Regions from separate parts of the Streptomyces sp. NBC_01298 genome, predicted to be linked through region 2. Evidence: predicted binding sites of a transcription regulator. Region 2 holds the regulator's gene; the other holds the start of a gene.

Region 1 (15,262 bases), 2.3 Mb from region 2:
CCTGAAGATGATGCAGGAGCTGAAGCTCCCGTACACCGCCTTCCTGAGCGACTACCTGGTCCGGGACAACTACCCGTACTTCAAGGAGATGCAGGCGGCGGGCGTCACGCTCAACAACCACACGCTCAACCACCGCTACATGCCGGCGCTCTCGTACGAGAAGCAGCGCCAGGAGATCTGCGGTCAGCAGGACACCATCGAGAAGACGTTCGGCAAGCGCCCCACGCTCTTCCGCCCGCCGTACGGGAACTACAACGAGGACACGCTGCGCGCGGCCAAGTCCTGTGGCATCAAGGCCGTTCCACTGTGGAACGAGGAGGCCTTCCCGAACCGGATGGACTGGCGGGAATGGGACAAGGACCTGCACCCCGGTGACATCATCCTGACCCACTTCCGGGGCAAGGAAGACTGGAAGGGAAGCATGACTGACATGATCCGTCACGTCATGAAGACCGTCACGGACAAGGGTTATGCCGTGGCTCGCCTGGAGGATTACTTTTGATTCCTCCCCTCCCTGGAGAGCAGGGGATCCCTCACTCTCCAGGGCTGATCGGGGATTTCTGGCTCAGGCGGCCACTTGAGGCAGCGCCCCGGGTGGTCTTGTGCCCTCAGCGCCAGCCGGGTTGAGACCAGCCCGGACCAGCATCACGCGGGCGGAGTTCTTGTCCCTGGGGGACACGGCTCCGCACGCGGTGCAGGCGTAAATTCGTTCCGAGAGAGGTAGTGCGTGCTTGGTTCTCGCTCCGCACCGCGCGCAGTCCATGGTGGTGTGCGCGGGGTTGACCAGGAACACGGCGCGGCCGTGCTTGCGGCCCATCTGGACAAGGGCCGCCTTCGTCGCGGAGATCGCCGCATCAGCCGCCTTGCGGGCCATGGTGGACTTGGCGAGGAACTTCGGGCGGAAATCCTCCACGGCCAGAGCATCGTGGTCGCGGACGACAGCTTTGGCCCACTTGCGGCCGGTGTCCTGGCGTTGCCGGGCCACCTTCTTGTGCAGCTTCGCCGTCAGTTTCTTCGCCCGCTGATACCCCTTCGACCCGGGCTTGCCCTTCGCCGGTTTCCGGCGGGCCATCATCCGCTGATAGCGCGCGAGGCCGGTGGCGGCCTTCTTGCCGTGCTCGGCATGCGGCAGGTCGTGGTCGTCACTGGTGGTGGTCGCGGTCTCCTTCACGCCCCAGTCGATACCGATCACACGACCGGTCTCAGGCAGCGGCTCGACCTCGGCGGGGACCACGAACGAGCAGTACCAGTGCCCGAGACCATCCTGATACACGCGCACGCTGGACGGATCGGCCGGAAGGTTCCGCGACCACACCACCGTCAGGGCGATCCCGCCCGCCAGGTACAGGCGGCCATCCTTCAACCGGAAACCGCGCTTGGTGTAGTTGAGGGACGGCAGCGCTTCCCGCTTCCTCTTCCACCTCGGCATACCGGCCCGCCGCCGCACCGGCAGCCGGTCGTTGATGTCCTTCTGCGCCTTGGCGCGGGACTTTCCGAAAATCCCGGATCACCTGCTGCTGCACAACCGAGGACCCGTCCCGCAGCCAGGCGTTCCGGGTGCGGGCTTCGGTCAGCATCTTGTCGAGCTGCGCCGGGCCGCAGGTCCGCTTGCCCGTCCCCCCGGGCCGGTCCTTGTTCCACAGGTGCGTCTGCTTCGACTTCGCGCAGCACTCGTTCCAGATCCACCGGCACCGGTCCCACTCCGCCGTCAAAGCGGCGAGCGCGGTGGACGACACGCGCATGCGGAAGGCATACCGGGCATGCCCGGTATCCCCCGCCGACGCTGTCGTCGCCATGCCGACAACCTAGCCTCGGCAACTGACAACAACCGAAAGAGCAGGCCAGACCAGATGCGAACCGACCTCCGGCGTCGTGGGAGAAAACAAGTGAAGTACGCGCGCCGGTTCGTAGCCGGAACGCTGGCGGCCGGCGCGCTCGCGCTGTCCCTGACGGGGTGCGGGGACAGCGTGGACCCCATCGAGAGACTGGGGCGCAAGACCACGGAGGCCAGGGCGACGCCGTCGCCCTCGGGGGCGGCCTCCCCCTCCGCCGCGGGCCGCGGAACGGCGGCCGCGGCGGACGAGGCGTACAAGAAGTGGGGCCTCAGCGGCCCCCTCCAGTACGCGCCCAAGCCGGCCGCCAAACCGCAGATCGCACCCGCCAAGGCGGGGCGGGTCCAGGTCATCGACCGAATACCCGTCCCGGCGGACGACAAGGTCGTCTTCCTGACGTTCGACGACGGCGCGGAGAAGAACCCCGAGTTCCTGACGATGGCCGCCGATCTGAAGCTGCCGATCAGCATGTTCCTCACGGACAACATCGCCTCGTCGGATTACGGCCACTTCGAAAAGCTCCGCGACAACGGCTCCGGCAGCACGATAAACAACCACACCCTGACGCACCCGAATCTGCGCACCCTGTCCTTCGAGGCGCAGAAGAAGGAGATATGCGGGCAGCAGGAACGCCTGGAGAAGCGCTTCGGCAAGCGGCCGGCGCTCTTCCGGCCGCCGTACGGCAACCACAACGACGACACCCTCAGGGCCGCGCACGAGTGCGGGATCTCCCAGCTCCTCCTGTGGCGCGTGTCGATGCAGATCAACAACTTCCAGTACGCCGAGGGCTCCACCCTCAAACCCGGTGACATCATCCTGGCCCACTTCCGCGGCCCCGCCGAGCTGAAGGGCACGACGGAGACCGAGATGACGACCCGGATGCTCCGGCGGATACAGGAGCAGGGTTACCGGATCGGCCGGCTGGAGGACTACCTGTAGGGCGCGGCGGGGTGCGGTTCGGGCCCGGCGGCCTGCGGCGTGATCGTGGGCGTGATCGTCGTCTCCGCCGGGCCCCGCGCGTCCGCCTCGCGTTGTCGTTCGGTGCTGTCGGAGATGCGCAGCAGCAGGGCGATCATGATCCAGTTGGCCAGCAGGGACGAGCCGCCCGCGGCCAGGAAGGGCAGGGCCTTGCCCGTCAGCGGGATCAGCCCCGTGACGCCGCCGGCCACGATGAAGACCTGGAGTGCCAGGGCGGACGACAGGCCCACCGCCAGCAGCTTGCCGAACGGGTCGCGGGCGCCCAGCGCCATCCGCAGCCCGCGCTGCACGAGGAGCGCGTAGAGGATCAGGACGGCCATGACCCCGGCCAGGCCGAGCTCCTCGCCCACCGTCGTCAGGATGAAGTCGCTGCGGCCCGCGAACTTGATCAGTTCCGGATGGCCCAGGCCGAGGCCCGTGCCCGAGATGCCGCCCGTGCCGAAGCTGAACAGCGCCTGCGCCGACTGGTCCGAGACGATGCCCGGCGGCCGGTCCTTCCAGTAGTACGACAGCGGGTTCAGCCAGGCGGCCACGCGGGCCTTGACGTGGGGCTCCGTCGTGCCCACGACGAAGGCGCCCGCCGAGGCGAGGACCAGGCCGCAGACGATCCAGCTGGTGCGTTCCGTGGCCACGTAGAGCATGACCACGAAGACGCCGAAGAAGAGCAGCGAGGTGCCGAGGTCGCGCTCGAAGACCAGCACCAGCAGCGAGACGATCCACACCGTGATGAGCGGGCCGAGCTGGCGCATCGGCGGCAGCCGCATGCCCAGGAACTTGCGTCCCGACAGGGCCAGCGCGTCACGGTGGATCACCAGGTAGCCCGCGAAGAAAACCGCGATCATGATCTTCACGAACTCGCCGGGCTGGACCGAGAGCGCGCCGAACTTGATCCAGCGCTTCGCCCCGTAGGTGTCCGCGCCGAAGAACGCGGGTGCGATCAGCGCCACCAGGGCCACGGCCATCGTGATGTAGATGAACCGCTGGAGGAGGCGGTGATCGCGCAGCAGTCCCAGCACCGCGATGCAGGCCGCGACGCCGATCACCGTCCATATCAGCTGGCCGGGCGCCACCGCCGGAGAGTTGTACCGGTCGAGGTACCCCTGGTCGAGGCGGTGCAGCAGCACCAGCCCCAGCCCGGTCAGCAGCAGGGCCAGCGGGAAGATCAGCGGATCCGCGTACGCCGCGAACCGGCGCACGGCCAGGTGCCCCACCAGCGCGAGCAGCGTCATGCTGACCACGAAGCCGGTGAGGCCGGCCGGCAGCTCGTCGTTCATCGCGAGGCCGGCGGCGATGTGGCCGGAGACGGTCACCGCGAGGACGAGGACGAGGAGCAGTGCTTCCGTGCGGCGGCGCGCGCCCGCCGAGGTCAGGGGCTTCAGTCCACGCACGGGACGCCGCCGCCGTCGATGGCGGGGGTTCCGCTGCTGCTCCGGGACGGTGAGGGCGCGGGGGCGGAGCTCTTGGGGGAGCCCGCTGAGTCCGCGGAGCCCTGCGGGGCGGGCGGGGTGCCCGGTGAGGAGGGAGCGGTGCCAGGCGCGCTCGGGCTCGCAGTGGCCCCGGGCCCGATCCGCTCGGCTATGAACCGCTTTATCTTCATATCGTCTACGACGTTTATCTCGGCGCCATGGTTCCGTCCGAAGCTCTCGATGGGAAGGGTCACAAACTCCACGTTGCCCCCGGACAGGTTCTTCGCCTGCTTCACGAAGGACAGCAGGTCCCATCCCCGGTCGGTGACCACGTCCTGCTTCGCCGCGTCGATCAGCTTCATCAGCTTCACCGGATCGGTGAAGGTCCCGGCCTGGTTCAGCTGGTAGGTGGCCCCCGCCAGGAACGCCTGCTGCCGCTTCGTCCGGTCCAGGTCGCCCATGGTCAGGCCGTGCCGCTGCCGTACGAAGGCCAGCGACTGCTGCCCGTCGAGCGTCTGGCGCCCCGCCGGGAAGTCGGCCCCCGAGAAACCGTCCTTCGCCGGCTTCTTCAGACACACCGGTACGCCGCCCAGCGCGTCCGCGAGGTGATAGAAACCGGCCAGGTTCAGCTCGGCGAAGTGGTCGATCGGCACGCCCAGGAAGGTGCGCACCGTCTCGATCTCCGCCTTGCGGCCCGCCTCGCGCCCCTCCCGCTCGAGCCGCCTCCGGTCCGTGACCCCCTGGGCGGAGAGCTGGTCCTCGACCTTGGCCTTCGCCCGCCCGTACGCCTCCTTGATCTTGGCCTTGCCGGTGAAACCGGGCACCCCGTGCAGCTCGACGAAGTCGTCGCGCGGCACCGAGAAGGCCTTCGCCTCGCTCCCGTCGCCGGGGACGTGCAGCAGGATCAGGGTGTTGGTGTTGTAGCCGCCGACGGCCGAGGTCGCGCCCGCGTGCAGTTTGTCGAGCACGGCCGGCGGGAGGTCCTCGCCGTTCTGGTCCCGGCGGCTGTCCAGGCCCATCAGCAGGATGTTCACGTCGCCGTACTTCGACTTCTCGGCACCCTCCAGGGCCTTGGAGCTGCCGATGCTGGAGGCGAGGTCGTCGTACAGGTACCAGGCGGTCGCCCCCGCGAGCACCACCAGGGCGCAGCCGGACGCCAGCAGGGTGCGGGTGAGCCTGCGGCGGCGGGACGCGGCCGCCGGGGACTTCGGTGCACGGGTCTTCCTGCGGTGGGCGCTCATGCCTGTCGATGCTGGGGGAGCGGTGCTGAAGGAAGCCTGAGGGTCCTGAAGGCGTCTTCAGGGGGCGGGGGTGGGGGCGGGTGCGGCGCCGCGGCCGGATGAGGCCGGGGCGGGCACGCGCAGCACCAGCCGGGCGCCGCCGGCGGGCGCCGGGAGCGCGCGGACGTCACCGCCGTGCGCCCGGGCGATCTCCCGGGCGATGGCCAGCCCCAGGCCGGTGCCGCCGCTGGCCCGGCCCCGGTCCGCGTCCAGCCGTACGAACCGCTCGAAGACCCGGTCCCGGTCGGCCTCCGGGATGCCCGGCCCGTCGTCCGTGACCTCCAGCATCGCCCAGCCGTCCTCGGCGAAGGCCCGCACCACGACCCCGGTACGGGCGTACCGCAGGGCGTTGTCCACCAGGTTCGCCAGCGCCCGCTCCAGCCGCGCCGGATCCCCGGACGCCGGTACGGGAGCCCGCGCGTCCACCCGTAGCCGGGCCCGGGGCTCCGGGCGCCGCGCCACGTCCTCGGCGGCCAGCAGCGCGAGGTCCACCGGCTCGGGGCGCGGCGCCGGCCCGCCGTCCAGCCGGGCCAGCAGGAGCAGATCGGCCGCGATGCCCTGCAGCCGCTCGGTATCGGCCAGCGCGGCCGCCACCGACTCCCGGTCGGGGTCCCGCAGCGCCACCTCCAGCCGGGACCGGACGGCCGCGAGGGGATTGCGCAGCTCGTGCGAGGCGTCGGCGGTGAACTGCCGCTGCCGGGCGTCGCTGCGCTCCAGCCGGTCGAGGGTGTCGTTGACGGTCCGTGCCAGCTGCGCGATCTCGTCGGCGCCGCCCGGGTCCGGGACCCGCCGGTCCAGCTCGCTCCCGGTGACCGCCGCCAGCCCGGTGCGGATCGCGGTGACCGGGCGCAGCGCGTGGCCCGTCACCCACCAGGCCAGCAGCGCCGCGAAGGCGATCAGCGGGGGCGCGCCGGCGAGCAGGCCCAGCGCGACGGCCCGGTTGGCGTCGTCGACGTCGCCGAGGACGGTCGCGGCGTAGACGGTGTGCGGGTCGTGCGCCCCCGGCGGGCCGGGCGCGTCCACGGCGACCACCACGCGCCGCTGTGCGCCGGGGCGTGCGGGCGGCAGCACGGCCGACCGTACGTCCTGCCCGGCCGCGGGGCCCAGCTCCGTGAGCTCCGGGGTGTCCTTCAGGTCCCCACTGGTGGCCACGACGGTCCCGGCCGCGTTCCGTACGAGGACCAGGTCGACCCCGCCCTCGGGCGCGGGCAGCCGGCCGCCGGCCGGGAGGCTCCCGGTGTCGGACTGCGCGGCCACCTTGCGGGCGGCCAGCTCGGTGCGGCCGGTGGTGTTCTCGATGAGGTTGGCGCGCAGCAGGGTGTAGAGCCACAGCCCGCCGGCGGCCAGTACGGCGGCCATCGCGAGGGCGGCCGCCGCGGCGGCGCGGGCGCGGAGGCCGCCGAGGCGGCGGGGCCGCGGCTTCGACGGCGGCTCAGCCACCGTCCGGGGCCATCCGGTAGCCGGTGCCGTGCACGGTGAGGATCGCGCGGCGCCCGAAGGGGGCGTCGATCTTCCGGCGGAGCGAGGAGACGTAGACCTCGACGATGTTCGGGTCGATGCCGTGCGGGGTGTCCCAGACCTCGTCGAGGATGTCCTGCTTGGCGACGGCCCGGCCGGGCTGCTCCATCAGGCAGCCCAGGACGCCGAGCTCACGGGCGGTCAGCTCGATCTCGTGCGTGCCCCGGCGGCAGCGGCGGCCCTGGGTGTCGAGGACGAGGTCGCCGGCTTGCAGCACCCCGGTCCGGGCGGCGGCGCCCGCGCCGGCGGCGCGGCGGGTGAGCGCGCGGAGGCGGGCGGCGAGGACGACGAAGGAGAACGGTTTCGTCAGGTAGTCGTCCGCACCCGAGTCCAGGCCCTCGGCCTCGTCGTACTCGCCGTCCTTGGCGGTCAGCATCAGCACGGGGGTGGCGACGCCGTGGGACCGCATCCGGGTGCAGATCTCGTAGCCCGAGAGGCCGGGGAGCATCAGGTCGAGGAGGACCACGTCGTACGGGCCTCCGGTGAGTGCCAGGTCCAGTCCGCGGTGGCCGTCGTGGGCCAGGTCGACCCAGTGGCCGTCGGCGGAGAGGCCGCGCCGCAGTGAATCGGCGAGGCTGACTTCGTCTTCGACGACCAGGATCCGCATGCCCCAAGCGTCACATACCGGGCAGCCATTCCTTCTTGCTTGACGCCGACCACACCTCTTTCACGCCGACCTCGCACCGCTGCGCGGGCTTCGCCCGGCTGCGCCGGACTCCGTCCGGCGGGGCGGGTGCGGGTGGTTGGGCCCTGCGGGGCGGAGTTCCCCTACCCTCCCTTCCACCGTTCCCCGGGCCAGCCCGGACCCGGTCCTCAAACGCCGGACGGGCTGAAAGGAGCGGGGCCCCGGGCTGCGCCCGGCCCCCTCTGGGGCTCCGCCCCAGACCCCGGTCCTCAAGCGCCGGACGGCTGGAGTGGCGCGGGCGGTCTGGAATATCCCCCAGCCGGGGTCGGTGGGGGCTGCGGCGGGGCCGGGGTCGGCGACGGGGGCGGGGTGGGGTGTTGGCCGGGACGTAAAGCGTGATTTGTGGCGCGAGAACACGCGCACCCTGTCGAAGTAGCGGGCAGGGCGCCTAAATCATGCAGTCCAGGCCGACACCCCACCCCGCCCCCGGCACCGGCCCCCACCCGCAGCCACCGAGCCTCGGCGCAAGCCAGCCCCGCCGGCGCTTGAGGCGCAGGGGCCCGGGGACAGCGTCCCCGCAGGATTCGGGGCCTCGAACAGGCGGCCAAGGCTGCGAAACCAGCGGCGCGTATTGGCACTCCGCTTGACCGAGTGCTAATCCCCGGAATAGTCTCGCGTCTGGCACTCGCCCCTGGTGAGTGCCAACACGGCGACAGGCAGATCCGGCACCCGCGACGACGGATCGACATGGTCGCCACCTCAGACAATTAACCCCGGATCTCCGAAGCGGAAGGTCAGATCGTGACGACCACCAGCTCCAAGGTTGCCATCAAGCCGCTCGAGGACCGCATTGTGGTCCAGCCGCTCGACGCCGAGCAGACCACGGCCTCTGGCCTGGTCATCCCGGACACCGCGAAGGAGAAGCCCCAGGAGGGCGTCGTCCTCGCCGTGGGTCCGGGTCGCTTCGAGGACGGCCAGCGTCTCCCGCTGGACGTCACCGTCGGCGACGTCGTCCTGTACTCCAAGTACGGCGGCACCGAAGTGAAGTACAACGGCGAGGAGTACCTCGTCCTCTCGGCCCGCGACGTGCTCGCGATCGTCGAGAAGTAATCACTTCTCCAGTTTTGCTTTGAGCTACGCCCCTGGTCACCCCTGCTGATGCCGGGCGGCGAGGGGCGTAGTTCGTGTCTGACAGGCGGTCGCGGTGAGCGGCCGGGGATAGCAACGAGAGGGCTGAACCGCTCCCATGCCGAAGATTCTCAAGTTTGACGAGGACGCCCGTCGCGCCCTTGAGCGTGGCGTCAACAAGCTCGCCGACACCGTCAAGGTGACGATCGGTCCCAAGGGCCGCAACGTCGTCATCGACAAGAAGTTCGGCGCTCCCACCATCACGAACGACGGCGTCACCATCGCCCGTGAGGTCGAGCTCGACGACCCGTACGAGAACCTTGGCGCGCAGCTCGTCAAGGAGGTCGCGACCAAGACCAACGACGTCGCGGGTGACGGCACCACCACCGCCACCGTGCTGGCGCAGGCGCTGGTCCGCGAGGGTCTGCGCAACGTCGCCGCGGGTGCTTCCCCGGCCGCCCTGAAGAAGGGCATCGACGCCGCGGTCAAGGCCGTGTCCGAGGAGCTCCTCGCGACCGCCCGCCCGATCGAGGACAAGTCCGACATCGCCGCCGTGGCCGCGCTCTCCGCGCAGGACCAGCAGGTCGGTGACCTCATCGCCGAGGCGATGGACAAGGTCGGCAAGGACGGTGTCATCACCGTCGAGGAGTCCAACGCCTTCGGCCTGGAGCTCGAGTTCACCGAGGGCATGGCCTTCGACAAGGGCTACCTGTCCCCGTACATGGTCTCCGACCAGGAGCGTATGGAGGCCATCCTCGATGACCCGTACATCCTGATCAACCAGGGCAAGATCTCCTCCATCCAGGACCTCCTGCCGCTGCTCGAGAAGGTCATCCAGGCCGGCGCCTCCAAGCCGCTCCTGATCATCGCCGAGGACGTCGAGGGCGAGGCGCTCTCCACCCTCGTCGTCAACAAGATCCGTGGCACCTTCAACGCCGTCGCCGTCAAGGCGCCCGGCTTCGGTGACCGCCGCAAGGCGATGCTCCAGGACATGGCCACCCTCACCGGTGCCACCGTCATCGCCGAGGAGGTCGGCCTCAAGCTCGACCAGGCCGGTCTGGACGTACTGGGCTCCGCCCGCCGCGTCACGATCTCCAAGGACAGCACCACCATCGTCGACGGTGGCGGCTCTTCCGACGAGGTCCTCGGCCGCGTCAACCAGATCAAGGCCGAGATCGAGTCGACCGACTCGGACTGGGACCGCGAGAAGCTGCAGGAGCGCCTGGCGAAGCTCGCCGGCGGCGTCTGCGTCATCAAGGTCGGCGCCGCCACCGAGGTGGAGCTCAAGGAGAAGAAGCACCGTCTCGAGGACGCCATCTCGGCGACCCGCGCCGCGGTCGAGGAGGGCATCGTCTCCGGCGGTGGCTCCGCTCTCGTCCACGCCGTGAAGGTGCTGGAAGGCAACCTCGGCCTGTCGGGCGACGAGGCCACCGGTGTCGCGGTCGTGCGCCGCGCCGCCGTCGAGCCGCTGCGCTGGATCGCGGAGAACGCCGGCCTCGAGGGCTACGTCATCACCGCGAAGGTCGCCGAGCTCGAGAAGGGCCAGGGCTTCAACGCCGCCACCGGCGAGTACGGCGACCTGGTCAAGGCCGGCGTCATCGACCCGGTCAAGGTCACCCGCTCCGCGCTGGAGAACGCCGCTTCCATCGCGTCGCTGCTGCTCACGACCGAGACCCTGGTCGTCGAGAAGCCGGCCGACGACGAGGGCGACGCCGGTCACGGCCACGGTGGCCACGGCCACAGCCACTGACCTCGTCAGTAGGCGCGGCCGGTAAGAACGGTCGGTAAGTACGGCAAAGCCCCGGTCACCACTGCCAAGCGGTGGTGACCGGGGCTTTCTCGTCTGCTGTCCGGTGCTGTCCGGTGCTATCCGGGCATCATGCCCATCTGGCGCATCAGGCCCGGTGCGTCGTAGTACCACCAGTCCTCGGCGATCTGGCCGTTCTCGATCCGGCAGGTCGTACAACCCGACATGGTGAATTCCTTGCCGGTCGGCGCGACCCCCATGAACTCGCCCTTGTGAGTGCCCTTCCAGTCCCACAGGGTGGTGACGCAGTCGCCTTCGGCGACCTGCCGCGTCATGTCGAAGGTCATGTCGAACGCGCTCCGCCACATGCCGACGGTCTTGCGGATGCCCTCGCGGCCGCCGCCCTCGCCCGCCTTCTCCATGATGTCGTGGGTGACGTAGTCGGCGGCGATGCACTCCTCGACGGCGTCGAAGTTGCCCTTGCCCACGACCTCCTCGAGGAAGCGGTTCACGACGAGCTTGTTGAGGTACTCGTCACGGACCACGTCGAGGTTCATGAACTTCGGCATGCCTTCGCAGAGCGCCACCATCTCCTGGAACATCCGGTCGGTTTCCGGGAGCGAGGAGTTCCTCATGGCCTCTTCGTACGAGGGGAATTCGACGAGGTCCACGTAGTGGGTCTTGGAGTCGCGATCCCTGCCGATGAGCGTGTGGGTGACCGTGCGCCTGCCGGCGGTCTGCTCGGCATAGCGGTCGATGAGACTGTTCATCTCGTCGAAGCGCTTGGTCTCGTAGTCGATCACTTGTACGAATGTCATCGCGTCGCCTCCCGCGCTGGATGGGACACATCCAGTCTAGGGAGATTTCACCCATATGCCCCGTTTACCCACAGGTCACCACGGGATGCGGGACCCGCGCCCCGATTACTGGGGCCCGTACTTGCGCCCCGTGCGCGAGGACATCCCGCCCAGCAGCCCCCGCGGGGTCAGCTTCACCACGCCCATCAGCGCCTTGTACCGCGGATCCGGGATCGACACCGTCTTGCCCCGCGCCAGATCGGCCAGCGCGGCGGCCACCAGCTTGTCGGCGTCGAGCCACATCCAGCCGGGGATGTTGTCCGTGCCCATGCCGGCCCGCTCGTGGAACTCGGTGCGCACGAAGCCCGGGCACAGCGCCATCATCCGTACGCCCGAGCCGGTCAGGTCCTTGGCCGCGCCCTGGGTGAACTGCACGACCCAGGCCTTGCTCGCCCCGTAGGTGCCGCGCGGCAGGAAGGCGGCCACCGAGGCCACGTTGATCACGCCGCCGCGCCCGCGCGAGCGCATCGGCTCCACGGCCGCCGAGGTCAGCCGCAGCACGGCCTCGATGTGGACCTTCAGCATGGTCAGCTCGTCGGCCATGGACACTTCGAGGTAGCGGCCCTTGTTGCCGAAGCCCGCGTTGTTCACCAGCAGGTCCACCGGGTGCTTGCGGTCGGCGAGGCGCTCCTCGACCGCCGTGATGCCCTCCTCGGTGGAGAGGTCGGCGGCCAGCACCTCGGCCTCGATGCCGTGCCGGTCGTGCAGCTCGGTGGCCTGCTCCCCGAGGCGCTTGGTGTCCCGCGCCACCAGGACGAGGTTGTGCCCCTGGGCGGCGAGCCGCCGGGCGAAGGCGGCGCCGATGCCCGCCGTGGATCCCGTAATCAACGCAGTCGTCATAGGCGCAACCTAGTCGCCCGGCTTCCCGTACTTCTCCACGTGGGCCAGCGCCTTGTCCCGGGCTTCCGGCTCCAGCGCGTCACCCGCCGCCAGTGTGCGCGGCAGCAGCTCCCGCTCGGTGGTGAAGGCGCGGAACCAGAACGCCACCGTCACCTCGTGGTCCGGGCGGTGCGCGACCTCGATGGTGTCCCCGGGGGAGACCGAGCCTTCCCGCAGGACCCGCAGGTAGGCGCCCGGCCGGGCCTCCTGGGTGAACCGCTTGACCCAGGCCCTCTCGCCGAGGATCCCCTGGAAGGTCCGGCACGGGATGCGGGCCGAGGCCACCTCCAGGAGCAGATCGGGTCCGACCCGCCAGCGCTCGCCGAGCAGCGCGCCGTTCACGTCGAGTCCGGAGGTGGTGAAGTTCTCGCCGAAGGTCCCGCCGGGCAGTTCGCGGCCGAGCTCCCGCTCCCACCACTCCAGGTCCTCGCGGGCGTACGCGTACACGGCCTGGTGGTCACCGCCGTGATGGCGCAGGTGACAGACGTCGTCCCCTTCGACGCCGCTCGCGCCGACGCCCTTGGGGCCCGGAGCGAAGACCCGTACGGGGCCCGGCGCGGGGATCTTGCCGTGACCGGTCAGCCCGTCCGGGGCGTCGGTGTAGTCGACGGCCGTCGCACGGCCGAGGTTCACGGAGATCAGATGCATGGCACCACGCTAGCCGATCACCTCAAAGGCAGCCGGGGGTCATTCGCGCCGAGATCAAAGTACCCCTTATGCTCGAAGGGTGATCGAGGCACGTCATCTCCGAGTTCTGCGCGCTGTCGCCGGAACCGGGTCCTTCTCCGCCGCCGCCCGCGAGCTCGGCTGCACCCAACCGGCCGTCTCCCAGCAGATGAAGGCGCTGGAGCAGTCCGCCGGCACCCCGCTGCTGATCCGCACCGGGCGCGAGATGCGCCTCACCCAGGCCGGTGAGGCGCTGGTCCGGCATGCCGCCGGGATCCTCGCCGGACTGACGGCCGCGGAGGAGGAGGTCGCGGCCATCGCCGGGCTGCGCGCTGGGCGGGTCCGGCTGGTCTCCTTCCCCAGCGGCAGTTCCACGCTGGTGCCGACCGCGCTCGCGGCGATGCGCGCCGAGCACCCGGGGACCCGGATCTCACTGGTCGAGGCGGAGCCGCCGCGCTCGGTGGAGATGCTGCGCGAGGGGGACTGCGATCTGGCGCTGGCCTTCCGCTACGGCGGCGCCTCGGGATCGGCGGCCGAGTGGGAGGACCTCGTGGTCCGGCCGCTGCTGACCGACCGGCTCGTCGGGCTGGTTCCCGAAGGGCACCGGCTGGCGGGAGCGGAGCGGGTGGGCATGGCGGAGCTGGCCGACGAGCCCTGGATCGCGGGCTGTCCGCGCTGCCGCCGCCATCTGGTGGAGGTGTGCGAGGCGGCCGGTTTCACCCCGCGCATCGACTTCGCCACCGACGACTACCCGGCCGTGGTCGGCCTGGTCGGGGCCGGGCTCGGGGTCGCGGTGCTGCCGGAGCTCGCGGTGGAGTCCGTACGGGCCAAGGGCGTGAGCACCCTCGTCGTGGAACCGGCCGTCGAGCGGGAGGTCGTCGCGCTGACCCTGCCCGACCTGGCCAGGGTGCCGGCGGTGGCCGCGACCCTGGTCCAGCTGGAGCGGGCCGCCCGGCGCTGACGGCCGGGCGCGCTCGGTCCGGCGCCGGCGGCCGGCCCTGGCGCGGATGGCCCTGGCCCCGATGGGCCGGGTGGCCGGATCCCGCGGCGGACGGGGCCGCCACGCGAAGGACCGTACGGCGGTACGGCCGGTCGGGTGGCAGCCCGGTCCGGTACGCGGCACACCCGTGCGCGTCGGTGCTGCGTGTGCCGGTGCTGCGTGTGCCGATCAGATCGGCGAAACGTTCCTTCGGTCGTTTCGTGTGGAGCCCGGTCAGTGCGGGGCGATCGGCGCGCTCGGCCCGATCGCGGTGGTCGCCGGGATCAGGCGGTGGCGGGCGCGGCCCATCAGTTCTTCGCGTTCGTCCTCGGTGAGGCCGCCCCACACCCCGTAGGGCTCACGGACGGCGAGTGCGTGCGCGGCGCATTCAGAACGCACCGGGCATCGCATGCAGACCTCTTTAGCCGAGGTCTCGCGCGCGCTCCTGGCCGCGCCCCGCTCGCCTTCCGGGTGGAAGAAGAGGGAGCTGTCGACCCCGCGGCAGGCAGCCAGCAGCTGCCAGTCCCAGAGGTCGGCGTTCGGTCCGGGGAGGCGGGAGAAATCTGCCATTGGTAGTCCTCTTGGTGCCGGTACTGAGGCGGATACGGTCCATGTCTCCACACCTACTGTCGTAGTAGATGTAAATATGACTCATTGGGAATCTAGCCTCAGACATGCGCCAAACGGAAGGAAAGCCGCCAAATAGGGCATACCGTCATCTGGAGGACACGCGGCGAGTGGCTCCTGCCTTGTGTTCGCTTCCTCACGTAGAGTGCCGAAGGTGTCCGTCCGACCCGTAACTCTTTCGAGTGACCATCGTTGAGAGTGCGAAGGCGGTTGAACCAAGAAGTTCTCGGACATGTGTCCGGGGGCATCGACCGCACAGGTGACGATACGTACCAGCCTGGAGGCTCAAGGTGACGCGCATCAGCAGCTGCGGAGGGCGGTCATGACATCCGTCCTCGTCTGCGACGACTCCCCGCTTGCCCGAGAGGCGCTCCGCCGCGCGGTTGCCACCGTGCCCGGCGTCGAGCGTGTGACGACGGCTGCCAACGGCGAGGAAGTCCTCCGCCGCTGGGGTGCCGACCGTTCCGACCTGATTCTGATGGATGTACGGATGCCCGGGCTCGGCGGTGTGGAGACGGTGCGCCGGCTGCTCTCGGCCGACCCCGGGGCCCGCATCATCATGCTGACGGTCGCCGAGGACCTGGACGGCGTGGCCCTCGCGGTCGCCGCCGGCGCCCGGGGCTACCTGCACAAGGACGCCTCGCGCGCCGAACTGCGGGCCACGGTCACCCAGGCCCTCGCCGACCCGACCTGGAGGCTGGCCCCGCGCCGGCTCCGTTCGGCCGAGATGGGCGCCGCGC
Region 2 (15,262 bases):
GGTCGGCCCCAAGGACGCCCCGGCCCGCGCGATGATCTTCGACTCCGTGTACGACTCGTACCGCGGTGTCGTCACGTACGTCCGTGTCGTCGACGGCCAGCTCAACAAGCGCGAGCGCATCCGGATGATGTCGACCGGCGCCACGCACGAGCTGCTGGAGATCGGCGTCTCCTCCCCGGAGATGACCCCGGCCGACGGCATCGGCGTCGGCGAGGTGGGCTACATCATCACCGGCGTGAAGGACGTCCGTCAGTCCAAGGTCGGTGACACCATCACCAGCCTGAACAACGGCGCGACCGAGGCCCTCGGCGGCTACAAGGACCCGCGCCCGATGGTCTTCTCGGGCCTGTACCCGCTCGACGGCTCGGACTACCCGGACCTGCGCGAGGCCCTGGACAAGCTCCAGCTCAACGACGCCGCGCTGGTCTACGAGCCCGAGACCTCGGCGGCGCTGGGCTTCGGCTTCCGCGTCGGCTTCCTCGGCCTGCTGCACCTGGACGTGGTGCGCGAGCGCCTGGAGCGCGAGTTCGGCCTCGACCTGATCGCCACCGCGCCCAACGTGGTCTACCGCGTCGTCCTGGAGGACGGCAAGGAGGTCACCGTCACCAACCCGAGCGAGTTCCCCGAGGGCAAGATCAGGGACGTGTTCGAGCCGGTCGTACGGGCCACCCTGCTCGCGCCCTCCGAGTTCATCGGCGCGATCATGGAGCTCTGCCAGCAGCGCCGCGGCACCCTCCTCGGGATGGACTACCTCTCCGAGGACCGGGTCGAGATCCGCTACACGCTCCCGCTCGCGGAGATCGTCTTCGACTTCTTCGACCAGCTGAAGTCCAAGACGCGCGGCTACGCCTCCCTCGACTACGAGCCCACCGGCGAGCAGTCCGGCAGCCTGGTCAAGGTCGACATCCTGCTGCACGGCGACAAGGTCGACGCCTTCTCCGCCGTCTGCCACAAGGACGCGGCCTACGCCTACGGCGTGCGCCTGGTCGCCAAGCTGCGCGAGCTCATCCCGCGGCAGGCCTTCGAGATCCCGATCCAGGCGGCCGTCGGCTCGCGGGTCATCGCCCGCGAGACCATCCGCGCCATCCGCAAGGACGTCCTCGCCAAGTGCTACGGCGGTGACATCTCCCGTAAGCGGAAGCTGCTGGAGAAGCAGAAGGAAGGCAAGAAGCGCATGAAGATGGTCGGCTCCGTGGAGGTCCCGCAGGAGGCCTTCATCGCCGTCCTCTCCAGTGACGAGTCCGGCGGCAAGAAGAAGTAGCCGCGGCGAAGCCATTGGATGCGAAGCAGGCCCCCGTGCTCCGGCGCGGGGGCCCGCTGCGTATCCGGCCACGGAGCGGAACGCGGGTCGCGGGCGTCCGCTTCGTTATGAATCGGCGTCCCAGGGGCCCTTACGCGCCAGGCGGAGGGCCCCTAGTCTGATCACTGCTCGTTGGTTACTCGCCAGTTACAAGTCCTGTACATGCCCTGCCGCGTGGTCCGGAGGATGTCCGTGAGCGACACACAGACCTTGATCGAGAACCGTCCGCCCACCGTGGCGACCCTCTTCCTGGAGCGTGTCGCCGCCACGCCGAACGCCGAGGCCTACCGCTACCCGGTCCCCGCCGCGGGCGGCAAGGGCGGCCCGGACGACTGGAAGTCCCTCAGCTGGGGACAGGCCGCCGATCGGGTTTTCGCCATCGCGGCCGGGCTCGTGGAGCTCGGGATCCAGCCGGAGCAGCGCGTCGCGCTGGCTTCCAACACCCGGGTCGAGTGGATCCTCGCGGACCTCGGCGTGATGTGCGCCGGCGGCGCCGTGACCACCGTCTACCCGAGCACGAACGCGGAGGAGTCGGCCTTCATCCTCTCCGACTCCGAGAGCCGGATCCTGATCGCCGAGGACGCCGCGCAGCTGGCCAAGGCCCGTGAGCGCCGCGCCGACCTGCCCGAGCTGGCCCACGTCGTGGTCGTGGAGACCGCCGACGCCGTCGCGGCCGAGGGGGACCCCGAGGGCTGGGTGCTCTCGCTGGCCGACCTGGAGGCGCGCGGCCGCGAGTACCTGGCCAAGCACCCCGAGGTGGTCAAGGAGCGGATCGCGGCCATCACCGCCGACCAGCTCGCCACCCTCATCTACACCTCGGGCACCACCGGCCGGCCCAAGGGCGTGCGGCTGCCGCACGACAACTGGTCGTACATGGCCAAGGCCACCGTGGCCACCGGCCTGATCACCAAGGACGACGTCCAGTACCTCTGGCTGCCGCTCGCGCACGTCTTCGGCAAGGTGCTGACCTCAGGCCAGATCGAGGTGGGCCACGTGACCGCCGTCGACGGCCGCATCGACAAGATCATCGAGAACCTGCCGATCGTCCAGCCGACCTACATGGCGGCCGTCCCGCGCATCTTCGAGAAGGTGTACAACGGGGTCGCGGCCAAGGCCCGGGCCGGCGGCGGGGCCAAGTACAAGATCTTCCAGTGGTCCGTCGGCGTGGCCCGCGAGTACGCCAAGGTCACCCAGGACAACTTCCGCCGCACCGGCCGCGCGAGCGCCCCCCTGGGCCTCGCCGCCAAGCACAAGGTCGCCGACAAGCTCGTCTTCTCCAAGCTCCGCGAGGCCTTCGGCGGCAATCTGCGCGCCGCCGTCTCCGGCGCCTCCGCCCTCGCCCCGGAGATCGGCTACTTCTTCTCCGGCGCGGGCATCCACATCCTGGAGGGCTACGGACTGACCGAGTCCAGCGCCGCCTCCTTCGTCAACCCGGGCGAGGCCTACCGCACCGGCACCGTCGGCAAGCCGCTCCCCGGCACCGAGGTCCGCATCGCCGACGACGGCGAGGTGCTGCTGCGCGGCCCCGGCATCATGCAGGGCTATCACGGGCAGCCCGAGAAGACCGCCGAGGTGCTGGAGGCCGACGGCTGGCTGCACACGGGTGACATCGGCGAGCTCTCCGCGGACGGCTACCTGCGCATCACCGACCGCAAGAAGGACCTGATCAAGACCTCGGGCGGCAAGTACGTCGCCCCGGCTGAGATCGAGGGACAGTTCAAGGCGCTCTGCCCCTACGTCTCCAGCATCGTCGTCCACGGCGCCGACCGGAACTTCTGTTCCGCCCTCATCGCCCTCGACGAGCCCTCGATCCTGGTCTGGGCCGCCGAGAGCGGCCTGGAGGGCAAGACGTACTCCCAGGTCCTGGCCGCGCCCGAGACGAACCGGCTCATCGAGACCTACGTCCAGACCCTCAACGAGGGCCTCCAGCGCTGGCAGACGGTCAAGAAGTTCCGCCTCCTGCCGCGCGACCTGGACGTGGAGCACGGGGACCTCACCCCGAGCCTCAAGCTGAAGCGGCCGGTCGTCGAGCGCGAGTTCAAGCACCTCATCGAGGAGATGTACGAGGGGTCCCGGGAGGCGTAGCACCGGGCCCGGTCCGAGGCCCGGTCAGGGGCCCGGTCAGGGTCGCCGCGCGGGACCGTAAACGACCTTGGGGCAGTGCGGGACAATGGGCCCATGCCTTCCGCACTGCCCGACGGTGAACCCATGCCCGAAGACGGCTCCCTGCCGCCCCACGCCCTGGCGGGAGCGGGCGAGCGGCCGCTCGGGTTCTACCTGCACGTTCCGTACTGCGCCACGCGCTGCGGGTACTGCGACTTCAACACCTACACGGCCACCGAGCTGCGGGGCACCGGCGGCGTGCTCGCCTCCCGGGAGAACTACGCCGACACCCTGATCGACGAGGTCAGGCTGGCCCGGAAGGTGCTCGGGGACGACCCGAGGGCCGTCCGGACCGTGTTCGTGGGCGGCGGCACGCCCACGCTGCTGCCCGCCGGCGACCTCGTACGGATGCTCGCGGCGATCCGCGAGGAATTCGGGCTGGCCGAGGACGCCGAGGTCACCACCGAGGCCAATCCGGAGTCGGTGAACCCGGAGTACCTGGCCGAGCTGCGCGCGGGCGGCTTCAACCGGATCTCCTTCGGCATGCAGAGCGCGAAGCAGCACGTCCTGAAGGTGCTGGACCGTACGCACACCCCCGGCCGGCCCGAGGCCTGCGTCGCGGAGGCGCGGGCGGCGGGCTTCGAGCACGTGAACCTGGACCTGATCTACGGGACGCCCGGGGAATCGGACGAGGACTGGCGGGCGTCGCTCTCGGCCGCCCTGGGGGCCGGGCCCGATCACATCAGCGCCTATGCGCTGATCGTGGAGGAGGGCACCCAGCTCGCGCGGCGGATCCGGCGGGGCGAGGTCCCGATGACGGACGACGACGTCCACGCGGACCGGTACCTGATCCTCGACGCGGTGATGGCCGAGGCGGGGTACTCCTGGTACGAGGTCTCGAACTGGGCCACCTCCGAGGCCGGGCGGTGCCTGCACAACGAGCTGTACTGGCGCGGGGCCGACTGGTGGGGGGCCGGGCCCGGGGCGCACTCGCACGTGGGCGGGGTGCGGTGGTGGAACGTGAAGCACCCGGGCGCGTATGCGGCCGCGCTGGCGGAGGGGCGGTCGCCCGGGGCCGGGCGGGAGCTGCTGTCCTCGGAGGACCGGCGGGTCGAGCGGATCCTGCTGGAGCTTCGGCTCGTGGACGGGGTGCCGCTGTCGTTGCTCGCGGCGGCGGGGCTGGCGGCCTCTCGCAAGGCCCTCGCGGACGGGCTGCTGGAACCGGGGCCTTACGAGGCGGGGCGTGCCGTCCTGACCCTGCGGGGGCGGCTCCTGGCCGACGCGGTGGTCCGCGACCTGGTCGACTGACCCCGTTCCCGGGAGGCGGCCCTGTGGGGGAGGAGTTCCCCTACCCGCCCTTCGCCCGTTCCCCGGGCTCCGCCCGGACCCGCTGCCGCGTGCGGCGCCGTTGCCGGGGACCAGTCCCCGGACCCCTGCTCCTCAAACGCCGGAGGGGCTGGATTTTGCCCGGTCGGGGCTGGATTGCCCGCAGGGCAATTCCAGCCCCGCCGGCGTTTGAGGCGCGGGGTCTGGGGCGGAGCCCCTGGGAACGGCGGAAGGGCGGGTAGGGGACGGCCCCGCAGGGTTCGCCTCGCGCCCGGGGCTACGCCGTCACGTGGTCGATCAAGTGCTCCACCGCGCCCAGCAGCGTCGGCTCCAGGTCCTTGTACGAGGTCACGCGCGACAGGATGTGCTGCCAGGCGGCTCCGGTGTTCTCCGGCCAGCCCAGGGCGCGGCAGATGCCCGTCTTCCAGTCCTGGCCGGGCGGGATGACCGGCCAGGAGCGGATGCCCAGGGCGGAGGGTTTCACCGCCTGCCAGACGTCCACGTACGGGTGGCCCACGATCAGGACGTGCGGGGAGGTCACCGCGGCGGCGATGCGGGACTCCTTGGAGCCCGGGACCAGGTGGTCCACCAGGATGCCGAGCCGGGCGTCGGCCGCGGGGGCGAAGTCGGCGACGACGGAGGGGAGGTCGTCGATGCCCTCCAGGTACTCCACCACGACCCCCTCGATCCGCAGGTCGTCGCCCCAGACCCGTTCGACGAGTTCGGCGTCGTGGCGGCCCTCCACGTAGATCCGGCCCGCCCGGGCCACCCGTGCCCGGGCGCCGGGCACGGCGAGGGAGCCCGAGGCCGTACGGGCCGGTGCGGCCGGTCCCCGGGCCGGGCGGGTCAGGGTCACCACGGCGCCGTCCAGGAGGAAGCCGCGGGGTTCGAGGGGGAACACGCGGCGCTTGCCGAAGCGGTCCTCCAGGGTCACCGTGCCCGCCTCGCAGGCCACCACCGCGCCGCAGAAGTCCGTACCCGCCACCTCGACCACCAGGTCCGGATCGGCCGGCACCTCGGGGACGGGCTTGGAGCGCTTCCACTGCGGGGTCAGGTCGGGGGAGTACTCGCGCATCCGGCCGAGGGTAGGAGAGCGGGCCCGCTCACGTGTCCGACACGCCGAAACGGGCCGCCAGTGTGTCGCGTTGGGCACGGACGAAGGCCGCGTCGACCACCGCTCCGTGACCCGGCACGTACAGAGCGTCGTCCCCGCCCAGGGCGAGGAGCCGGTCCAGTGCCGCGGGCCACTGCCGGGGCACCGCGTCCAGGCCCGCCTGCGGCTCGCCCGACTCCTCGACGAGGTCGCCGCAGAAGACCACCTCGCGCGCACCGGGCACGAAGGCCGCCAGATCGTGCCGGGTGTGTCCCGGGCCCACGTTCGCCAGCAGGACCTGTACCCCGCCCAGGTCCAGCGTCCACTCGCCCGACACCAGGTGCCGGGGGAGCACCAGCAGGTCCGCCGCCTCGGCCGCCTCCGCCTCCGCGAGGCCGTGCCGCACCGCGTCGGCCCGCAGCTCGTCCCGGCTCACGGAGAGCAGGGCGTCCAGCCCGACCGGGCCGTAGACCTCCGCCCCCGCGAACGCCGCTCCGCCCAGCACGTGGTCGAAATGTCCGTGTGTGAATGCGAGATGGGTCACGCGCCGCCCCGCCAGCCGCTCCGCCTCGGCGCGCACCAGCGCGCCCTCCCGCAGGGAGGACCCGGGGTCGATCAGAAGGGCCGAATCCTCGCCCACCACCAGTCCCACGGTGCAATCCCACACCGGCAGGCGCTTGCGGCCGGCCCGTTCGGTGAGCCGTTCCCAGCCCGCCTCTTCCCAACGCACGTCCATGCCGCGACGCTACCTTGGCGGGCCGCCCTTGCTAGGGGTGTACCACCCCGCCGTACACTGACCGGGGGATCTCTGGCACTCGAACGCTCAGAGTGCCAGCAGGCAGGGCCTGCCGAAGCCGCGAACGACGGAAACGATGGAGGTGTGCGCGCGATGCTCAGCGAACGCAGACTCGAAGTGCTGCGTGCCATCGTCCAGGATTACGTCGGGACGGAGGAGCCGGTCGGCTCCAAGGCGCTCACCGAGCGGCACCGGCTCGGCGTCTCGCCCGCCACCGTGCGCAACGACATGGCCGTGCTGGAGGACGAGGGCTACATCGCGCAGCCCCACACCAGCGCGGGCCGGATCCCCACCGACAAGGGCTACCGACTCTTCGTCGACAAGCTGGCGGGGGTCAAACCGCTGTCGACGCCCGAGCGCCGGGCCATCCAGAACTTCCTCGACGGGGCCGTTGACCTCGACGACGTCGTCGGCCGTACGGTGCGGCTGCTCGCGCAGCTGACCCGGCAGGTCGCCGTCGTCCAGTACCCCTCGCTCACCCGGTCCACCGTCCGGCACGTGGAACTGCTCTCGCTGGCCCCGGCCCGCCTGATGCTGGTCCTCATCACGGACACCGGCCGGGTCGAGCAGCGGCTCGTCGACTGCCAGACCCCCTTCGCGGACACCTCGCTCGCGGACCTGCGGGCCCGCCTCAACAGCATTGTCGTCGGCCGCCGGTTCACCGACGTGCCGCCGCTGGTGAAGGACCTTCCGGAGTCCTTCGAGACCGAGGACCGGGTGACGGTGAAGGCCGTCCTCGACACCCTCCTCGAAACGCTGGTCGAGGAGGCGGAGGAGCGGCTGATGATCGGCGGCACCGCCAACCTCACCCGCTTCGGACACGATTTTCCCCTGACGATCAGGCCGGTGCTCGAAGCGCTGGAGGAGCAGGTCGTGCTCCTCAAGCTGCTGGGCGAGGCAAGTGAGTCGGGAATGGCCGTAAAGATCGGGCATGAGAACGCCTACGAGGGACTGAACTCCACGTCCGTCGTCTCGGTCGGCTACGGTTCGGGCGGCGAAGCAGTCGCCAAACTCGGCGTGGTCGGACCGACCCGCATGGACTACCCCGGAACGATGGGAGCGGTACGCGCAGTGGCACGTTACGTCGGACAGATCCTGGCGGAGTCGTAAGTGGCCACGGACTACTACGCCGTTCTCGGCGTGCGCCGCGACGCATCGCAGGACGAGATCAAGAAGGCCTTCCGGCGGCTCGCACGCGAGCTGCACCCGGATGTGAACCCCGATCCCAAGACGCAAGAGCGTTTCAAGGAGATCAACGCGGCCTACGAGGTCCTCTCGGACCCGCAGAAGAAGCAGGTCTTCGACCTCGGCGGCGACCCCCTGTCCTCCTCGGGCGGCGGCGGGGCCGGCGGCTTCGGAGCGGGTGGCTTCGGCAACTTCTCCGACATCATGGACGCCTTCTTCGGCCAGTCCTCGCAGCGCGGACCGCGCTCGCGGACCCGCCGCGGCCAGGACGCCATGATCCGCCTCGACCTGGAACTGGACGAGGCCGCCTTCGGCACGACCAAGGACATCCAGGTCGACACGGCCGTCGTCTGCACCACCTGCTCCGGTGAGGGCGCCGCCCCCGGCACCTCGGCGCAGACCTGCGACATGTGCCGCGGCCGCGGTGAGGTCTCGCAGGTCACCCGGTCCTTCCTGGGCCAGGTCATGACCTCGCGCCCCTGCCCGCAGTGCCAGGGCTTCGGCACCGTGGTCCCGACCCCGTGCCCCGAGTGCGCGGGCGACGGCCGGGTCCGCTCCCGCCGCAGCCTCACGGTCAAGATCCCGGCCGGCGTCGAGAACGGCACCCGGATCCAGCTCGCGGGCGAGGGCGAGGTCGGCCCCGGCGGCGGCCCCGCCGGCGACCTGTACGTGGAGATCCACGAGCTGCCGCACCCGACCTTCCAGCGGCGCGGGGACGACCTGCACTGCACGGTCACCATCCCGATGACCGCGGCGGCCCTGGGCACCAAGTGCCCGCTGGAGACCCTGGACGGCCTGGAGGAGATCGACATCCGGCCCGGTACCGGGTCCGGGCAGGCGATCCCGCTGCACGGGCGCGGCGTCACCCACCTGCGCGGTGGCGGGCGCGGCGACCTGATCGTGCACGTCGAGGTCACCACCCCCGGCAAGCTGGACCCGGCGCAGGAGGACCTGCTGCGCCAGCTGGCCAAGCTGCGCGGCGAGGAGCGGCCGATGGGCCAGTTCGCGCCGGGTCAGCAAGGCCTGTTCAGCCGCCTGAAGGACGCCTTCAACGGGCGCTGAGCCGCGCGCGGAGCAGCGTACGAGAACACCTGCGAGCCCGGTCCGGGGATGCCCCGGACCGGGCTCGCGGCATGCGGGGCGGCGGGGCGGCGGCAGGGCGGCGGCGGTATTCGGGCACCCCGGTGAAGGGGACTATGCCAGGCGAATGCCGTGATTCGGTCCCGTGAGCGGGACATGGCACGATGCAGCTCATGTCCTCCGCACCGAACGGTCTCTTCGCGTACCCGATCGTGCAGGCGCCCATGGCGGGCGGCGCGTCCTGCCCGCCGCTCGCGGCCGCCGTGTGCGAAGCGGGTGGGCTGGGCTTCCTCGCCGGCGGTTACAAGACCGCCGACGGCATGTACCAGGAGATCAAGCGGCTGCGCGCGCTCACCCGCCGTCCCTTCGGCGTCAACCTCTTCCTGCCGCAGACCTCCCACGTGGACCCGGCGGCCCTGGAGGCCTACCGCGGGCACCTCGCCAGCGAGGCGTCCTGGTACGAGATCTCCCTCGCGGACGAGGACATCATCGGCACCAGCGACGACGGCTACGACGCCAAACTGGCCATTCTCATCGAGGACCCGGTACCCGTGGTCTCGTTCACCTTCGGCCTGCCCGCGCCCGCGGCCTTCACCTGTTTGCGCAAGGTCGGTACGTACACGATCGCCACCGTCACCTCCGTCGAGGAGGCCCGCGCCGCCCAGGCGGCCGGCGCCGACGCCGTGTGCGTCCAGGGCGTGGAGGCGGGCGGCCACCAGGGCACCCACCGCGACGACCCGCAGGGCGACGGCACCGCCGGGGTCGGCCTGCTCGCGCTCGTCGCGCAGGTGCGCGAGGCCGTGGCCCTCCCGATCATCGCGGCGGGCGGCCTGATGCGCGGCTCGCAGATCGCCGCGCTGCTCGCCGCGGGCGCGGAGGCCGCGCAGCTCGGCACGGCCTTCCTGGCCTGCCCGGAGTCGGGCGCGCACCCCCTGCACAAGAAGGCCCTGACCGACCCGCTGTTCGTCCGGACGGAGCTGACCCGGGCCTTCTCGGGGCGGCCGGCCCGCGGACTGGTCAACCGGTTCATGCGCGAGCACGGCCCGTACGCCCCGGCCGCGTACCCGGCGGTCCACCACCTCACCGCGCCGCTGCGCAAGGCCGCCGCCGCGGCCGGGGACCCGCAGGGCATGGCCCTGTGGGCGGGCCAGGGGCACCGGCTGGCGCGGGCCCTGCCGGCCGGGGAACTGGTGGAGGTGCTCGCGGCGGAACTCGGCGCGGCACAGGACGCGTTGAAGGCAATGCAGATGAGGAGTGCGTCATGACCGCCCCGGTGTTCGTGGTCGAAAAGGTTCCCGCGGGGCCGGAGTTCGTCCTGGACGGCTCCGAGGGCCGCCACGCGGTCTCCGTGAAGCGGCTGGCCCCCGGCGAGGCGCTCGTGCTGACAGACGGCCGGGGAGGCTGGGCCGAGGCCGTCGTGACGGCAGCCGAGGGCAAGGACCGCCTCGTCGTCTCCGTGTCCGGGGTCTTCGAGGAGCCGGAGCCCGCCGTCCGGATCACCGTCGTCCAGGCCCTGCCCAAGGGGGACCGGGGCGAGGTCGCCGTCGAGACCATGACGGAGACCGGCGTCGACGCGATCGTGCCCTGGCAGGCCTCGCGCTGCATCACCCAGTGGCGCGGCGACCGGGGCGCCAAATCCCTCGCCAAGTGGCGGGCCACCGCACGCGAGTCCGGCAAGCAGTCCCGCCGGGTCCGCTTCCCCGAGGTCGAGGAGGCGCTGTCGACCAAGCAGGTCGCGACGCTGCTCGCGGAGGCCGACCTCGCGATGGTCCTGCACGAGGACCGGGACGCCCCCTCGGGCGCGCTGGCCACCGCGGAACTGCCCGCCGCCGGCTCCGTCGTCCTGGTCGTCGGACCCGAGGGCGGGGTCTCCCCGGACGAACTCGCCGCCTTCGCCGCGGCCGGTGCGCACCCGTACCGGCTGGGCCGCTCGGTGCTGCGCACCTCGACGGCGGGCACGGCCGCGGCGGCGGTGCTGCTGGCGCGGACGGGTCGCTGGTCCTGACGGCCGTGACGGCCGTGACGGGCTGTCGGCCCTGACGGGGCCGGTGGGCGGTGGTGGATACGATGCCGGAATCGATCACCCGTCACGAAGGGCTCAGCACATGGCCGGGGAACCGCAGGCCGACTGCCTGTTCTGCAAGATCGTCGCGGGGACCATCCCCGCCACGGTCGTCCGCGAGACGGACACGACCGTCGCCTTCCGCGACATCAACCCGCAGGCGCCCACCCACGTCCTCGTCATCCCGAAGGCGCACTACCCCGACGCCGCCTCCCTCGCGGCCGCGGAGCCCGGGATCGCCGCCGACGTCCTGACCGAGGCCGGCCGGGTCGCGGCGGACGAGGGGCTCCCCGACCACGCCTACCGGCTGGTCTTCAACACCGGCGCCCGCGCCGGCCAGGTCGTCTTCCACGCCCACGCGCACGTCCTCGGCGGCCGTGGCTTCGAATGGCCCCCGGGATAAACCGTGTCCGCAAGAGAATTCGTGGTGCTGGGCACCGCCAGCCAGGTGCCCACCCGCCACCGCAACCACAACGGCTACCTGCTGCGCTGGGACGGCGAGGGCATCCTCTTCGATCCCGGCGAGGGCACCCAGCGCCAGATGCTCCGCGCCGGGGTGGCCGCGCACGACATCAACCGGATCTGCGTCACCCACTTCCACGGTGACCACAGCCTCGGTCTCGCCGGGGTCATCCAGCGGATCAACCTGGACCGGGTCCCGCACCCCGTCACCGCCCACTACCCGGCCTCCGGGCAGAAGTTCTTCGACCGGCTGCGGTACGCCACGGCTTACCACGAGACGGTGCGGCTCGCCGAGGAGCCGGTGGCCGAGGACGGGGTCCTGGCGCGCGGGGACGCGTACACCCTGGACGCCGTACGGCTCTCGCACCCGGTGGAGTCCTTCGGCTACCGGCTCACCGAGCCCGACGGGCGCCGGATGCGGCCCGAACTGCTCGCGCTCCACGGCATCAAGGGGCCGGACGTGGGGCTGATCCAGCGCGAGGGCAGCCTCGGCGGAGTCACGCTCGACGAGGTCAGCGAGGCGCGCGCCGGACAGCGGTTCGCCTTCGTCATGGACACCCGGCTCTGCGAGGGCGTCGAGGAGCTCGCGGCGGGCTGCGACATGCTGGTCATCGAGTCGACCTTCCTCGACGAGGACGTCCGACTGGCCACCGACCACGGGCACCTCACCGCCGGACAGGCCGCCCGGGTGGCCCGGGACGGGGGCGTGCGGCACCTCGTGCTGACGCACTTCTCGCAGCGCTACACCGACCCGTCGGAGTTCGAACGCCAGGCCCGTGCGGCCGGGTTCGAGGGCGAGCTCACGATCGCGGCGGACCTCGTACGGGTTCCCGTGCCGAAGCGGGCCGGACAGCCCGGGTAGCGCGGCCCCGCGGGGCCGCCCGCGGCGGCTTGCGCGGAGCCCTTCCCCGGCCGCGACCGTTCCGCTGCGCGGGGCGGAGTTCCCCTACCCGCCCTTCGCCCGTTCCCCGGGCGGCGCCCGGACCCCCTGGGGCTCCGCCCCAGACCCCGCGCCTCAAACGCCGGCGGGGCTGGATGTGGCTGACGCCGCCGGTGGCCTAGACGCCCGTGCGGGTCCGGCGGCGGGTGCGGTCCCGGCCGCGGCGGGCCGCCGCCGGGGAGAGCAGCAGGACCCGGAGCGGCGGCAGGCGCAGGGGGCGGGGCCGGAGCTGCGGGAGTTCCACGACCTCCAGCTCCTGCGCGCCGACCCGCGGCACCGAACCGGCCGGCGTCCCGGCTCCGGCGGCGAGCACGGCCGCCGGGGCCCCGCCGCGGCGTCGCACCGAGCCCGGGGTCAGCGGGCGGCCGCCGACGTGCAGGGCGACCCCGGCCATCGGCCCGGCCACCGCCAGCAGCAGGATGCCGAGGCCCAGCCCCATGCCGGGGAACCCCGCGGCCTCGGCGAGCAGGCTCCCGGTGACGGGCCCGCAGGCCACGCCGAGCGAGGACGCGGAACCGACCAGGACGGCCCACCGCCCGCGCGGGTCGAGGGCGGCGGCGAGGCCGATGGCGTAGGAGAGCACGACGGGGTAGACCGCGTTCCACAGGATCTCCCCGGCGGCGAAGGCGCCCAAGTCCCGCGCCTGCGAGGCGAGCACCACGCAGCAGGCGATGACCACCGTGCCCACGCCCACCGGGACCGCCCGCCCGAGCCGGGACCCGAGCAGGGAGGCGCCGGTGACCCCGAGCAGCCCGGCGCCGAGCGCGGCCGCGAAGACGATGCCGAGGGTGACCTCGGACAGGCCCGCCTGCTGCGCGCCGATGCGGCCGCTGACGCCCCACAGGGCGTTCTGGGCCAGCGACCACAGCATCAGGGCCCCGGCGAGCACCACCCCGGCGCGCGGGTACGGGAGCCGCCCGGAGGCCCGTACGGCCGGGCCGCCGCGGTCGCCGAGGCCGGTGCGGCGGGCGAGGTCCGCGGCCTCCGTGGCCTCCGTGCGATCGGCCCCGGGCAGGCGGCCCGTCGCCGGCCAGCACACCAGCGCGACCAGGGCGATCGCCGCGAACGGCAGCCCGTGCCCGCCGCCCAGCCGGGGCAGGGTCAGGTACAGGGCCCCGGCCGTGGCCGACACCGACAGCAGCCCCAGCGAGGAGGTCCGGTGCGGGTCGCGCTGCGCCGCGATCCCGGAGGCGGCCACGGCCGTGGCCGTGCCCGAGCCGAAGCCGCCGACGACGGCGCCCGCGATGACGAGGGGCAGCTGCGCGGTGGCGGCGGCCGTGCCGTACCCGAGGACGGCGAGCAACAGCCCGAGCCGGGCCAGCGGGCGGGGCCCGAGGCGCGGGATGCGGGAGGCGAGGGTGAATCCGGCGGCGGCCGAGCCGAGCAGCAGGACCGAGCCGATCAGTCCGGCCTGCGCGGGGCTCAGCGGGAGGTGCGCGTCGAGCCGGCCGACGACGGTCGGCAGCAGGTACGGGGCGACGTAACCGGAGGTGAAGAGCGCGACGAGCGGCCAGGCGGCGGGCGGCGCGGGGGTGCGGTCGGGCACGGGTGTTCCAGGATGTGCAGGTGGAGCGTGAGATTCCGCAAGACCGCGGGGGCTCATATCTATCAAAATGCCCGATCCTCCGAGAAGGGCGTTCGGGCGGTGATCTGCGTCACACTGTATTCCGGGTCGGCCCGGGAGGGAGGGCCCGGAGGCGGTCGTGGGTTGAATCCCATCAGGAAGTCCGATCGGGAAGCCCATGGAAGAACGACCCGCTGAAGAAACGAACCGCCAAGCTCAGAACGCGCACCGACCGAACGGGGAGTACATCGTGACCAGTCGCAGCAGCCGGGACAGCCTCGACTCCGCCGTGGACCCGCTCGGTCCGCTGCGCGACCCCCATGAACCCGGCTGCGACGTCTTCCTGACGGGAACGGTCTTCCTCGACATCATCTTCACCGGCCTCGAATCGGCCCCCGTGCGCGGCACGGAGTCCTGGGCGCGCGGCATGGGTTCCAGCCCCGGCGGCGTCGCCAATATGGCCACCGCCCTCGCCCGGCTCGGCCTGCGCACCTCCCTGGCCGCCGCCTTCGGGGACGACCACTACGGGGAGTACTGCTGGGACGCGCTCGAACAGGGCGAGGGCATCGACCTGTCGATGTCGCGGACCGTGCCCGGCTGGCACAGCCCCGTCACCGTCTCGATGGCCTACGAGGGCGAGCGCACGATGGTCTCCCACGGCCACGAGGCCCCGCCCCCGGCGGGCCCCGGACCGTTCCCCCAGTGCCCGCCCCGCGCCCGCGCGGCCGTGGCCTCGCTCGGCCCGGGCGGCGGCGAGGCCTGGGTCGCCGAGGCGGCCCGGCGCGGGGCCCGGGTCTTCGCCGACGTCGGCTGGGACGACAGCGGGCGGTGGGACCTCGGGGCGCTGGCCGACCTGGAGCACTGCGAGGCCTTCCTGCCCAACGCGGGGGAGGCGATGGCCTACACGCGCACCGACTGCCCGCGCGCGGCGGCCCGGGCGCTGGCCGAGAAGGTGCCGATCGCGGTGGTGACGATGGGCGCCGAGGGCTCGTACGCGGTGGACGGGCGGACCGGGGAGACGGCCGAGGTGCCCGCGATCGCGGTCGACGCGCTGGATCCGACCGGGGCGGGCGACGTGTACGTGGCGGGGTTCCTCACCGGCACCCTCGCCGAGTGGCCCCTCGCGGACCGGCTCGCCTTCGCGGGCCTGACGGCCGCGCTGTCGGTGCAGGAGTTCGGCGGCTCCCTGTCGGCCCCCGGCTGGACGGAGGTCGCCCACTGGTGGCGCACCGCCCCGGAGGCCCTGCGGGGGCGGTACGGCTTCCTGGACGACATCGTCCCGCGGGCCGCGGAGCCCGCCAGCCGGCGCCGGGCGGTCCCGACGATCGGCTTCCGGCAGTCGGCGTAGGCC

The links. The regulator HrcA, encoded in region 2, represses chaperone genes, less so after heat shock. The targets are predictions, from matches to a motif close to TTNGCACTCNGNNNNNCNGAGTGCNAA.
Region 1: a site for HrcA is predicted at 8,271-8,297, ahead of groES (co-chaperone GroES). Genes of this name have one in related genera too.

Annotation. Positions count from the first base shown of each region.
Region 1 is NZ_CP108414.1:3,812,349-3,827,610, reverse strand. It holds gene OG730_RS17070 (polysaccharide deacetylase family protein) at 1-502, shown strand, start outside; partial or broken gene OG730_RS17065 (RNA-guided endonuclease InsQ/TnpB family protein) at 566-1,796, opposite strand; gene OG730_RS17060 (polysaccharide deacetylase family protein) at 1,887-2,771, shown strand; gene OG730_RS17055 (FtsW/RodA/SpoVE family cell cycle protein) at 2,762-4,198, opposite strand; gene OG730_RS17050 (LCP family protein) at 4,186-5,457, opposite strand; gene OG730_RS17045 (sensor histidine kinase) at 5,515-6,936, opposite strand; gene OG730_RS17040 (response regulator transcription factor) at 6,929-7,621, opposite strand; gene groES (co-chaperone GroES) at 8,441-8,749, shown strand; gene groL (chaperonin GroEL) at 8,886-10,517, shown strand; gene OG730_RS17025 (ester cyclase) at 10,634-11,332, opposite strand; gene OG730_RS17020 (SDR family NAD(P)-dependent oxidoreductase) at 11,438-12,211, opposite strand; gene OG730_RS17015 (MOSC domain-containing protein) at 12,221-12,898, opposite strand; gene OG730_RS17010 (LysR family transcriptional regulator) at 12,978-13,877, shown strand; gene OG730_RS17005 (WhiB family transcriptional regulator) at 14,130-14,465, opposite strand; gene OG730_RS17000 (response regulator transcription factor) at 14,845-15,262, shown strand, end outside.
Region 2 is NZ_CP108414.1:6,137,795-6,153,056, forward strand. It holds gene lepA (translation elongation factor 4) at 1-1,261, shown strand, start outside; gene OG730_RS27845 (AMP-dependent synthetase/ligase) at 1,493-3,385, shown strand; gene hemW (radical SAM family heme chaperone HemW) at 3,479-4,711, shown strand; gene OG730_RS27855 (DUF3097 domain-containing protein) at 5,007-5,804, opposite strand; gene OG730_RS27860 (MBL fold metallo-hydrolase) at 5,833-6,558, opposite strand; gene hrcA (heat-inducible transcriptional repressor HrcA) at 6,712-7,728, shown strand; gene dnaJ (molecular chaperone DnaJ) at 7,729-8,865, shown strand; gene OG730_RS27875 (nitronate monooxygenase) at 9,057-10,148, shown strand; gene OG730_RS27880 (16S rRNA (uracil(1498)-N(3))-methyltransferase) at 10,145-10,888, shown strand; gene OG730_RS27885 (histidine triad nucleotide-binding protein) at 10,989-11,348, shown strand; gene OG730_RS27890 (ribonuclease Z) at 11,352-12,269, shown strand; gene OG730_RS27895 (MFS transporter) at 12,466-13,893, opposite strand; gene OG730_RS27900 (carbohydrate kinase family protein) at 14,090-15,259, shown strand.